Regions from separate parts of the Thiomicrorhabdus immobilis genome, predicted to be linked through region 1. Evidence: predicted binding sites of a transcription regulator. Region 1 holds the regulator's gene; the other holds the start of a gene.
What was found. The regulator FNR, encoded in region 1, switches genes on or off when oxygen is low (the NO sensors DNR and NnrR bind a similar motif). The targets are predictions, from matches to a motif close to TTGATNTANATCAA.
Positions count from the first base shown of each region.

Region 2: a site for FNR is predicted at 4,809-4,822, ahead of ccoN (cytochrome-c oxidase, cbb3-type subunit I). Genes of this name have one in related genera too.

Region 1 is NZ_AP024202.1:846,066-852,766, reverse strand. Features, by position in the region: gene L6421_RS03705 (penicillin-binding protein activator) at 1-1,040, opposite strand, end outside; gene pepN (aminopeptidase N) at 1,073-3,715, opposite strand; gene pal (peptidoglycan-associated lipoprotein Pal) at 3,815-4,354, opposite strand; gene fnr (fumarate/nitrate reduction transcriptional regulator Fnr) at 4,671-5,450, opposite strand; gene L6421_RS03685 (PfkB family carbohydrate kinase) at 5,990-6,701, shown strand, end outside.
Region 2 is NZ_AP024202.1:244,237-250,937, reverse strand. Features, by position in the region: gene ccoG (cytochrome c oxidase accessory protein CcoG) at 1-797, opposite strand, end outside; gene L6421_RS01015 (hypothetical protein) at 937-1,077, opposite strand; gene ccoP (cytochrome-c oxidase, cbb3-type subunit III) at 1,187-2,095, opposite strand; gene L6421_RS01005 (cbb3-type cytochrome c oxidase subunit 3) at 2,118-2,300, opposite strand; gene ccoO (cytochrome-c oxidase, cbb3-type subunit II) at 2,307-3,137, opposite strand; gene ccoN (cytochrome-c oxidase, cbb3-type subunit I) at 3,216-4,646, opposite strand; gene hisB (imidazoleglycerol-phosphate dehydratase HisB) at 5,111-5,698, shown strand; gene hisH (imidazole glycerol phosphate synthase subunit HisH) at 5,699-6,337, shown strand; gene hisA (1-(5-phosphoribosyl)-5-[(5-phosphoribosylamino)methylideneamino]imidazole-4-carboxamide isomerase) at 6,353-6,701, shown strand, end outside.

The sequences.
Region 1 (6,701 bases):
GGAACAAAAGAGATTACTGCCTCAATATCTTTACGAGCCCTCGGTTCAAACTCCAACGGCTGTCTTAATACCGTTTGTAACCATTGGTGACGCTCTTTTGAGTTTTGCGAGTGTAAAGCATCATCAATGACTTGCCCAACGGTTTTATCAATGGTTTGCACATGATAATCATTAGGGTTATTAAATTGTGACCAGGCCTGGTGAAAAGCCTGCTCCAATTGCTCGGAAACATCGTCACGGTTTTTAAGAACCAGTATTTTTTGATACTGTGCTTGATTTAAAACTTGGAAGACCTGCTCCAACCCAGCTTGCTTACTAGGGGAAAGACTATATTCAGAAGAAGACAATGAACCCACTTCATTGAAATATAAAGTCGATACCCCGGTCGCCAACTGTTGCCATTGCAGAATGCGTTCTTTCTGCAATGGGCCAAAAATAAAGTCGGGTTCATAATATTTTAGAACCTCCCACATTTCAAAAGCCGATGAGTATAGCCCCGAATCTAGAGCGATTAACTTACCCTTAAACCCCGCTTGTTTAAGCCCGCGCTGCAAGGTATTCTGCAGCTCAAGCCCAACCTGTTGAAAACGCCCGCTGGTTGGCAAAACAATCGCCACCACAGCTTGTGGATCTTGCATAGGAAACACAATGTCTTTGGAAAAAGAAAAGAACGACAATAACGACGGTTTAGGCACCGATGCCAAATACTTTTCGAGTTCCGCCACTCTATTTTGGAAAGCCGGAATAATATACTGTTTTTTAAGTTCTTTTAGATACTGGGCAACTTGCTTTTGATCACCATTTTTTTTTGACATCTCAGCACGTAAGATTAAAATTTCTTGATCAAGCCTTTTTGCTTGCTGAAGATGCCTCTCTTTAGCAGGGGTATTCTCAACGTATGGCTTCGTTTTACCAACATCTAGCAAGCTTCTTGGCTTACTATCCCGAAAAAAATCATCCCACTCCCCTTCAGCATAGGCAAAGCTTGCCATCGGCAAACTTAACGCTATTCCGATTAGAGCTAGATGAATTTTTTTCATATCTGTAAACCCAATATACTTAATGAGAATTTTCAACCTGCATTTAGCGATTTTGACACAATTTCATATACATCTTTTGAAAGGTTCTCACTCTCTAAAATTTGTTGTAAAGCCTGCTTCATCATATCTTGACGCTGTTGATCGTATCGTTTCCAATGGGTGAAAGGCGCAACAATCCTAGCGGCAACTTGTGGATTAATTCTATTGAGCTTGATAACTTGTTCAGCCATAAAACGATAACCCTCTCCACTGGCCTGGTGAAAACCTAGCATATTCAAACGTCCAAACACACCCAAAACACTTCTTACCCTATTTGGATTGGTATAAACAAAATCCTTGTGCTCAACCAGCTCCTTTACATGGCTTAAGGAATGAAGATGATGTGACCCCGCCTGCAAGCTAAACCATTTATCTAAAACCAACGTATCCTCTTTCCACTTATCATAGAATGCATTTAAGCAAGATTGGCGCTCAAGGCTATCGGTATGGGATAAACTTTCTAGCGCTGCCAAAACATCCGTCATATTGGAACTCTGTGTAAACTGTTCTGCACCGAGCTGAATTTGATTGGGTAGCAACATTAAATACTGCAAACATAGATTTTTTAGTTTACGGTTCGCAATATCCTCTTTTTGATATCGATAGACTTTTTCAGACTTATTTAAATCTGCATAGATAGTCAAGAATTGACCCTCATACTGAGTTGCCAGTTCTTGTTTTAGCCAGCGATGCACATGATATATCGCATCAACATTCATCTGCTGATACTGCTCACCGATATAGGTTAAATCAGGTAAAGTTAACGTAAGTGCTTTTAGAGCCTTATCAATAGTCGAATCGGCTAGAACACCGGCAAAGGCCTGAGCGAAGTAGTCAGAGATTTGCAGATTTTGCCCTGTTTCATAGTTAGAAATATTACGCTTAATCTCCCTTAACGCCAAAGTTTGCATCGATTCCCAACGCACAAAGCTGTCTGAATCAAAGCTGGCCAATTTAGCCAAATCTTGATTACTCTGTTCATATTCAAGAATAACCGGGGCAGAAAAGCCTCTTAATAAGGAAACAATAGGATTGCTCTCAACCTGCTCAAAACTGAATTTTTGCGTTGTCTCCGTTAACTTTAAAAGCCCCTCTGAACCATTAATGACGATGTTATCTCTATCTTCTACGGCAACATTAAGAGCCAAAGAAGCACCCTCTTCTGAAAACAGCGCCATCTTAACCGGGATTAACATTGGCTTAAACCCACCCTCTAGCTTTGGAATTCTTTGCGACAGGGTTAACGTAAACAATTTAGACCCAGCATCATAATCGGTTGCAACCGACAATATTGGCGTACCGCTTTGCAAGTACCACTGATGCATTTGTGCCAAATCGACACCATTCGCATCTGCCATCGCATTTCTGAAGTCTTCAACGGTAACCGCCTGGCCATCATGCCTAGAGAAATACAGATCCATACCCTTTCTAAAGCCATTTTCACCTAATAAGGTATGGTAAAGCCTAACCACTTCAGCTCCCTTTTCATAAACCGTCATGGTATAGAAGTTATTCATCTCAATATAGGATTGTGGTTGAATAGGATGCGACATAGGTCCGGCATCTTCAGGAAATTGATTCGTACGCAAACGTTTGACGTCTTCAATGCGCTTAACTGCAGGCGAAAGCATATCTGCAGTAAACTCCTGATCCCTAAAGACCGTTAAACCTTCTTTAAGCGTCAACTGGAACCAATCACGACATGTAACACGATTCCCTGTCCAGTTATGGAAATATTCATGCCCGATGACCGCTTCGATACCTTCATAGTCAACGTCTGTGGCTGTATCAGGTTTGGCGAGGACAAATTTGGAATTGAATACATTCAACCCTTTGTTTTCCATTGCCCCCATATTGAAATCATCAACAGCGACAATCATGTAAATATCTAAATCGTAAATTAAACCGAATCGCTCCTCATCCCATTTCATCGACTTAATCAGCGAATCCATAGCATGTTCACATTTATCGATATTTTTAGGCTCGACGTAGATTCTTAAATCGATATCGCGACCATCCGCGCTATGATAAACCTCTTTTACACAAGCTAAATTCCCTGCAACCAAGGCAAACAAATAACATGGTTTTTTGAAAGGATCCTGCCAAACAGCATAATGACGGTTATCCGCAAGTTCACCTGATTCAATCAGATTACCATTGGACAGCAATACTGAGTTTTCAGACTTATCGGCAATGATTTTAGTGGTAAATAATGTCAGAACATCGGGACGATCAAAAAAATAAGTGATCTTTCGAAAACCTTCCGCTTCACATTGAGTACAGTAATTACCGCTCGTTCGATAAAGCCCTTCTAAAGCCGTATTGTTCTGAGGCTCAATTACCGTTTCAATTTTCAACTCAAATTGATCCAAGCCTAAGGTGGGAATGGTTAACGTTTCTTTTCCCTGCTCACATTGCGCGGTCAAATCACGACCATCCAGAAAGACGGAAACCAGCTTTACGTTTTCACCATCCAGAACCATTTTTGGCTGTTGCGACAAATTCTTAACCTTCAGGGTATTGGTTACCTGGGTATTTAGGGGAGCTAAATCGAACTCTAAAAAAACGGATTCAACCTCAAAATGAGGTGCTTGGTAATCTTTAAGATAATGTTCTACAGGGGTATCATTTTTCATATTCAACTCAAACAAACTAAAACTCATATTATTAAAACAAAAAAGCCTTTCTGCCGAAACAGAAAGGCTTTTAAATCATGCTAGATTACTAATTATAAATTAGTATGAAAACTCAGCGCGACGGTTTTTTGCCCAAGCACTCTCAGAATGTGCTTCATCAACCGGGTTATCTTCACCGAAACTGATCACGTTAATACGGCTAGGACTTACACCCTCTGCAACCAATGCATTTTGAACGGCATTTGCACGACGCTCACCTAAAGCTAAGTTATATTCACGCGTACCACGCTCATCGCAATAACCGCTAACAGTCAAAGAAGCTCCAGGAACTAAAGACATATAATCGGCGTGTGCTTTAATTAACGCATAGTCACTTGGACGAATTTCAGACATATCGAAATCGAAATGAACCACTTTGCCATCAATAGCCGCTTTCAGTTCAGCTTTCTTAGCTTCCAAGTCTGCAGCCGCACGCTCTGCAGCCGCTCTTTTTGCAGCTTCAATATCCGCATCAACCTGATTTGTTGCCACATCTTTATTACTGCTATCTGAATCTGTTTTAGGAGTAGAACTACAACCGACTAATGTGAAACCTAAAAAACCAACTAAAAATAATTGTGTAATGCTTTTGAAAGACATGGCCTTATTTCCTAAATTAAAAAATTAATATTTTGTGATACAGCTAATTATATTAAAAACACTGGTTGTTGGGTTGCGAATTTAAAATAATTTTAGTTTTTCGACATCATTCAAATTTTACAAAATTTAAATAAACTCAAAGAATTTAACTCGAGGAAGAGTCAAAAAGACCCCGGCTAAAAAGCCGGGTAAGCGGGCTACATTATGAAAAACGTAAATCCAATTACAAACGTTTTCATGGGTTCATTAAATCACAGCAATGGATAAGGCTTATTGATTGAAATCAATTAAGCTAACAGTTGTGCATTTAATGTTGTCAGCCCGCTTCTTTGCACACCTCACAACTGCTTATACCAGCAATGTTCTTAAGAAGCTTCTCGTTATAGATAATGACTTCTTTCTTTTTCCAACTGACGATATGATCGGCATTGAACTTAGCCAAAATGCGTGAAACCGTTTCAGGCGTTAACCCTAAATACAAGGCAACATCCCTATGTAAAATACTTAAGCGGAATTCATCATAAGCGTAGCCACGATTTTTATAACGTTCGGCCATATTCCAAATAAATTGTGCAACCCTTTGGTCAGCATTACGTTTAATCAGTAACTCAGAATGCATTCTTCCATCATGCATCTTTTTGCTCATCACCGTTAAAATTTGCTGATTAAGATTAGGAATCTTAAGAGAGAGTTCGCTCAACTGATCAAATGGTAAATTACAGACACTTGTACTATCCAGGGCCACAGCATTGTATAGGTAGGCATTTTCTATCAAACCATCAAACCCAACGACATCACCCGGCAAATAGAAGCCGTGCACAATCTCCTCACCAAGATCAGAGTAAGAGTAAAGCTTTACCGCTCCTGCTCTAATGGCAAAGATAGAAGTAAACTTTTGACCAGCTTCATAAAGGTGTTGGTTTTTTTTGAGTGGTGATTTTCGTTCAACGATATCATCTAAACGATCAATATCTGTCTTTAGTAAACCGGTAGGAAAACATATTTTTTGCAAACCACAATTAAAACAACTTGCGTTAAATGCAGATTTCATTTCATTCATAATAGCCCAATGAATTTTTTCGTTACGATTATTCAATCGAATTTTTTATTTTTATTTTTATTTTATATTGTTGATTGTATCGCTTTTATTTTGTTTGTCATCTTTAGTTAATATTTATTTACTTATATTGTACTTATAAGGCTATTAATTTTAACCAATTTACATACGAAATTTAACGAACAACACAATTGCTTAAATTTTAGGCAGTTTAATATTTTTTAGCTAATATAAAGAACTTAAGCAACATTTATCAACTTTACACACAAAGTTATCCACAGCTTTTGTGGAAAAGAACTGTCAAAAAAACACTCAGATGGATTACCCTATAAATATTACATATAACACTTAAATTTCAACCAGATACTTTAAACAATTAAACCTTTTTATAGCATTTAAAATTTAAGTTAGCCTATTACCTTGTCAAGTTTTTTTTCGATTTATTCACTTTTATTAAAAAAACACAAGTCAAAGCAAGGTTTTAACGGCTATGTTAGAATTCCACCACTAAATGAAGTAGCGGTTTCTTGTTGAATTTAGCAACGCTATTAAAAATTAATTTATTGATGGAAATGACTATGTCAAAAATTTTAGGTATCGGAAATGCCGTGCTCGATGTCATATTAACTGTCGACCACCATCCTTTAGAAGATGAAGAATTACGCGCTCAAAGTAAACATATAGAAACTGGTGGCAACGTAAACAATACCTTATATGTATTAAACCAATTAGGACACGATACCGACATCTGCACCACGGTAGCCGCTGACAGTGAAGCCAAGCAGCTTATTTCTGGTTTAAACGCCCGCAATATATCTACTGAGCATACCCAAAAGTTCATCAAAGGCCGTACACCCACGTCTTATGTTACAATAAACGCCCAAAATGGTCACCGTACTATTGTTCACTACCGAGATTTGCCTGAAATCAGTTTTGATTTTTTTGCCAAAATTGAGATTGAGGAGTACGACTGGTTACATTTTGAAGGCCGCAATACCTCTCAATTACCCGGCATGTTGAATATTGCCAAAACATTCTTAACCCACCAGCCAATCTCCCTAGAAGTGGAAAAACCTAGAGAAGGTATCGAAGCCTTATTTGGCAGCGTCAACCTACTGATTTTCTCCCACCACTATGCAACAGCCAAAGGGTTTGAAAACGGCCAAGCTTTACTTGAAAGCCTAAGCTCACACAATGTCAACATGGTCTGTACCTGGGGAGAGCAAGGGGTTTGGTTTAAACCAATCAACGCCGCTATCGAACACATAGAGGCTGAAAACGTTAGCCCAA
Region 2 (6,701 bases), 600 kb from region 1:
CTTGGCTCACCACGATCGACATCATAGGTTGGAACAACCGTTTGAGTGTCAATCATTGCACCTTGAATACGTGCATATGGACAAAAACCAATACAGGTTTGTTCACGTAAAATCCCTGCGAAGAAATAGGTAGAAGTCGCCAACACTAAAATGACCGTGGTTTCTGTTGTCCCCCATTCAAAGCTGAACAAACGTGCCCACAAGTCAAATGCATCGGTGAAGTAAGCAACAAAACTAAATGCAGTCATGAATGCGATGAACGCCCATGCCGCAAACTTAGGTAACTTAATCTTGAGTTTTTCAAGACTCATTTTCGATTCATCTAATTTGATACGTTTATTAGGCTGACCTTCAAACTTCTCTTCTAACCATGTGAAAACGTCTGTCCAGACGGTATGAAAGCAGAAATACCCACACCACAAACGACCGGCAACAGCGGTAGAAGCAGCCAGCAATAATGCAAAAAACAGCAACACCATCGCAAGCATCCAAATGTCTTGCGGCAGAATGGTAATACCGAAAATATGGAATTGACGATTAGCTAGGTCAAACAGCAAAGCCTGATGTCCATCCCAACGCAGATAAGGAAACACAAACAAAGCAATCCAAAATGAGGCGGTAATCCACTTGATCGAGCGAAACTTACCTGGCATACGTTTGGCATGAACCGTTCCGCCGGTATGGATTGGAAGTATCTCTACACCAATATTCTGAAGATTCTTGTTATCTAGAGACATCTCATCGAGTACTGAACCAGTTTGACCATTATCACGGTACAACTCTTTTTTATCTGACATAGGGCTATCCTTGCTACCAGTCGAAAATGAAAACCTATTCTATTAAAAATAATAGGCTTAGCATAAGTAATGTTTTTTATCTATTTCTATAAACAAAAATAGGCCCAATCAATGGACCTATTTTTGTTTATAGAAAAGCTTAATCTTTTTTATGCTCGTCAGACTCAAGGCCTTCAATACCACGAGTTGCTTTCCAACCAAACCCAATCAATGCAACAATACTCAATACTAAAGCGCCAATTGAAATCCAAAGAACAAAATCACTATTTAATTCATTCATAACTTCTCTCCAAAGTTGATTAAAATCAAGATTTTTAAACTACCAAAAACAGAAAAGGAGAACATAAGCTCTCCTTTTACTTTATCAGTTTTGTGGTTTGAAAGCCAACTTACTGACCTCCACCTAATGAGTGTACATATACCGCTAAACGCTTAATATTTACATCCGCATTAGGTAAACGTTCTTTAAATGATGGCATGATTGCTTGACGTGTGCCAGCGATGTACTCACCATTCTTCTTAACATTCACACCGTATGTGATTACACCTTTAATCGCATCACGATCAGATGAGAAACGCCATACCTGGTCTGTTAAGTTTGCCGCACCAGCAGGAGCCAATGGCTTACCAGCAGGACCGTGACATGCTAAACACATACCTTTAGTATAAACCGCTTTACCAGCAGCAACTGAAGCATCACCACCTTTACCTTCTGATAACGCGATTACGTAATCAGTCACATCTTCAATTTCTTGATCTGTAAGGTTACCCATCATACCTTTAGCAGGCATATTACCAATACGTCCTTGAATCAATGAAGCTTCAATTTGTTTGATATTACCACCCCATAGCCAATCATCATCAGCCAATACAGGGAAGTTTGGGTTACCAGCACCACCGGCAGCGTGACATGCTGCACAGTAATCACCAAATAATACTTTTGAAGTAGCAACAGCATATGACTTAAGTTCTTCATCATTCATGATGTCGGTAACAGACATTGAAGCCAACTTCTCTTCTTTATCTGCAAACTTAGCTACACGCCAATTTTTCAATACTGCAAAATCTTCATTGTATTCATTAACCTGAGTCCATCCTGCCATACCCTTTGTATGCTCACCCATCTCATCCGTTAAAGGAATCGTTGGATAATACAAAGCGTAGAAAACAATCATGATGAAACCAGCATAGAAAGATAGCATCCACCAAAGCGGTGGTGGGTTATCTAATTCGCGGATATCTTCATCCCAAATATGACCAGTGTTACCTTCATCTGGCCATGGATTATGATGTGCCATATTTAAATCTCCTCAAAAATGACTAGTCATCATTCAGTATTTTGTACTTTTGCTCTTCCATCTCTTTACGCTTACTAGGACGCAATGCCAAATAAAACGTAATGAGCATGCCAAGAAATACCAACACTGTAATGATTAAACCTGCCCAATCCTGGGTCGTCATCGACGCCCAGTCTGTACTAAAATAACGTTCTAAATTACTCACAATTTATTAACGACGGTAGACTTTGCTGTCATCCAGCTTAACCATCGTTCCTAATACTTGTAGGTAAGCAACCATTGCATCCATCTCGGTATAACCCTCGATAGCCGCATTAGCGTTTTCAATCTCTTCGTCTGTGTAAGGCACACCTAATGTACGCATTACTGATAAACGTGTTGACATATCACGCTTAGTTCCAAAGAAATCTTCAGATACTTTTCTTTCAGCCAACCATGGATATGCAGGCATTACTGATTCTGGAACCATATCCTGAGGACGTAACAAGTGTAATACTTGCCATTCATCTGAATACTTACCACCTAAACGAGCTAGGTCAGGACCAGTACGCTTAGAACCCCATTGCATCGGGTGATCATACATAGATTCCGTCGCTAGTGAGAAGTGACCATAACGCTCACGCTCATCACGGAATGGACGAATCATTTGAGAGTGACAAATATAGCAACCTTCACGAAGATATAAATCACGACCAGCTAATTCAAGAGGAGTGTAAGGACGAACACCGTCGCCAGCTTTCCAATCCGCAAGAACCCACTTACCGTTCTTATCTTGCTTATAAAGTGCTTTGTCTGAAACTAACTTACCGTTAGCATCTTCAGTAAAAGTACGTTCCCAAACCAACTCTGGGAACTTTTCATTTTTAGCGTTACCGTACTTATCTGTTTTTTCTGTGTAATCAACAGCAGACTTAAGATAAAACAACGGTACGATTTCAACAATACCAGCAATCGAAACTGCTAGCGCCGTCGCCAGGAATAAAGCGAAGATATTCTTCTCTAAACTTTCCTGGATATTTTTTGGTGCTTCATTATCTGACATGAGTTTGTGCTCCTCAACTCATAAATTTTTTCAATTTAAGGGCTGCTATCACACAGCCACTTAATCTGACTTTACTACTTATGCGTGTGCTTCAACTGTGTTTGCAGCTTTTGCATTTGCCATACGAACCGTCATCACAACGTTATAAAGCATGATTGCCGCACCAGAGAAGAATAATAATCCACCGAAGGCACGCATTGCGTAGTAAGGGTGCATAGCTGAAACTGATTCAGCGAAAGTATAAGCAAGTGTTCCGTACTCATCATAAGCACGCCACATTAGACCCTGCATAATACCTGATACCCACATTGCTACGATGTAGAACACAGTACCAATAGTTGCTAACCAGAAATGGAAATTGATTAACTGCATAGAGTACATTTCAGTGTTCCATAGTTTCATAACCATGTGATATAGCGCACCGATAGAAACCATTGCAACCCAACCTAACGCACCAGAGTGAACGTGACCAACTGTCCAATCCGTATAGTGAGATAGCGCGTTTACAGTTTTAGCCGCCATTACTGGCCCTTCAAATGTAGACATTGCATAGAATGCTAAAGAGATAATCAAGAAACGTAGGATGTAATCTGTACGTAGTCTATCCCAAGCACCTGAAAGCGTTAACATACCGTTCAATGCCCCACCCCATGAAGGAATGATCATCGCAAGTGAAATTACCGCACCTAAAGAACCTGTCCAGTCTGGAAGAGCGGTGTACTGAAGGTGGTGAGCACCTAACCATACATAACCGAACATTAATGCCCAGAAGTGGATTACAGATAAACGGTACGAATAAATCGGACGCTGTGATTGCTTAGGAACAAAGTAGTACATGATTGCAAGGAATCCAGCTGTCAGGAAGAAACCTACTGCGTTATGTCCCCACCACCACTGAATCATGGCATCTTGTACACCGGCAAACATAGAGTAAGAACGGAATAAAGAAACAGGAATAGCTAAACCGTTTACCACATATAGGTAAGTGATCGCAATCATCATCCCCATGAAAAACCAGTTTGAAACGTAAACACTCGGATGAGTATCTTTATTACGTGAAGCGATTGTCATTACAAAGTTGAACGTATACATTGTCCAAACGATTGCAATAGCAATTGCTAAAGGCCATTCTTGCTCGTGGTATTCTTTACCAGTCGTCATACCTAGAGCTAGTGTTACCACTACCGCTAAAAGACCGATTGTGAACAAAATCGCTGTCCACCAAGCCAGACCATTACTCCAAAGTTTTACACCATTGGTTCTTTGAACCGTATAAAACGCTGTCGCCATTAACGTCATACCACCAAATGCAAAGATAACGGTATTCGTATGAATAACACGTAGTCGAGCAAAAGTGATTTCCGCAATATCAAAGTTTAACGCAGGCCACGCAAGTTCTGCTGCTGCATAAGTACCCATTAAAGTACCTAACACCAAGAAAACGATTGCACCTACTGTTAAATACTTAACCACACCATTATCATATTGTGGTTTTGCTGTAGTATCCATCAGTCGGATTCCCCTTTATAGTCTTAATATTTTGTCTTTACCTATCACCTAACCAAGACTAACTACTTACCCTCGGAAAGACGGACCATTTAAGATACAGACTCCTCAGTTGGCATTATACCTACTTAAACTACTGCATCTCAGTCAAAACCCCGTTAAAACTTAATTCACATCAAGAAAACCGACAGAATTAGGCTTCGCTAGAAGCTTTATAGAGCCAAACATCCTCAAAAAATCTCTCGAATTATCCCAAAAAAGCGCTACTTATGCACACCAAAAATTATTTATGGCACACATCAATAAAATTTCTACCCCATACTGAAACTAAGGGTAAACCCATATAAGCACGTTCTTATATAAGCAACCACAAGATGTGGTAAATTTAATAGCAAACAACGCCCTACCATATCCAATAAGTTAATTTTCAGTTATCATATTGCCATCTTAATCACAGGAATCATGTTATGCGCACTGCAAATGTAAAACGCGATACGCTAGAAACTCAAATCGAAATCTCCGTTAATCTGGATGGTGAAGGTAGCGCTCAACTCGATACAGGCGTACCTTTTTTTGAACACATGCTTGACCAGATAGCTCGTCATGGCATGATTGACCTGAACATCAAGGCGAACGGCGACACTCACATCGACGACCACCATACTGTTGAAGATGTGGGCATCACCTTAGGCCAAGCCATCAATAAAGCGGTTGGTGACAAGAAAGGCATCACTCGTTATGGACACGCCTACGTGCCATTAGATGAGGCTTTGTCACGTGTTGTCATTGACCTTTCAGGAAGACCTGGCCTGGTATTCAACGCCGACTTCACTCGTGAGAAAATCGGCAATTTTGAAACCGAATTGGTTTTTGAGTTTTTCCAAGGTTTTGTGAACCACGCCAACGCAACACTGCATATCGATTGCTTGAGAGGCCATAACTCACACCACCAGGCGGAAACCATTTTCAAGGCCTTTGGTCGTGCTCTACGCATGGCGCTGACTGAAGATGAACGCATGGCTGGCAAGATGCCATCTACCAAGGGAAGTTTGTAAATGGATCAAAAGTTAGTTGCGGTTATTGATTACGGCATGGGGAACTTACGCTCGGTTTCAAAAGCCGCAGAACATGTTGCACCAGCTAATACCCGTATTTTGGTAACCCATAATCCTGATGACATTGCCGCTGCAGACGCGGTCATTTTCCCAGGTCAAGGTGCGGCCAAAGCGTGCATGGCCGCTTTGCAGGAAACCGGAATGATTCACCCTGTACAACAAGCCGCTAAAGAGAAACCTTTTCTTGGCATCTGTATGGGGCTACAGGTTTTGATGAGCCATAGCGATGAGAATCAAGGCATAAAATGTCTGGATGTCATCCCTGGTGAAGTGAAACACTTTGAATTTGAGCCTGGCTCAAATCTTAAAACCCCACATATGGGATGGAATCAAATCCACCAAACCCAAGAACACGCAATGTGGCATAACATCCCACAAGACAGCCGTTTCTATTTTGTGCACAGCTACTATGTACAGCCAAAAAACCCAGACATTATCACAGGCCTAACCACCCATGGAATCACCTTCCCTTCAGTGTTAAGCCATAACAATTTATTTGCAATTCAAGCCCACCCTGAAAAAAGTGCTGACCACGGTCTACAGCTATTCAAAAACTTTTTACAGTGGAACGGACAATAGTTTAAAGGTTCAATCATGTTATTAATTCCAGCTATCGACTTAAAAGATGGTGAATGTGTCCGCCTTCGTCAAGGTATCATGGAGGACGCGACAGTTTTTTCAGGCGACATCGTTGCCATGGCAGAAAGATGGGTCAATCAAGATGCGCGTCGCCTACATATGGTTGACTTGAACGGTGCTTTTGACGGCAAACCGGTCAATGGCGAAGCCGTCTACCAGGTTCGCCAAGCTTTCCCTAACCTACCGATTCAAATTGGTGGTGGTATCCGCGACTTGCAAACCATCGAAGCCTACCTGAATGCGGGCGTAAGTTACTGTATCATCGGCACCAAAGCGGTTCACAATCCTGAATTTGTCGCCGAAG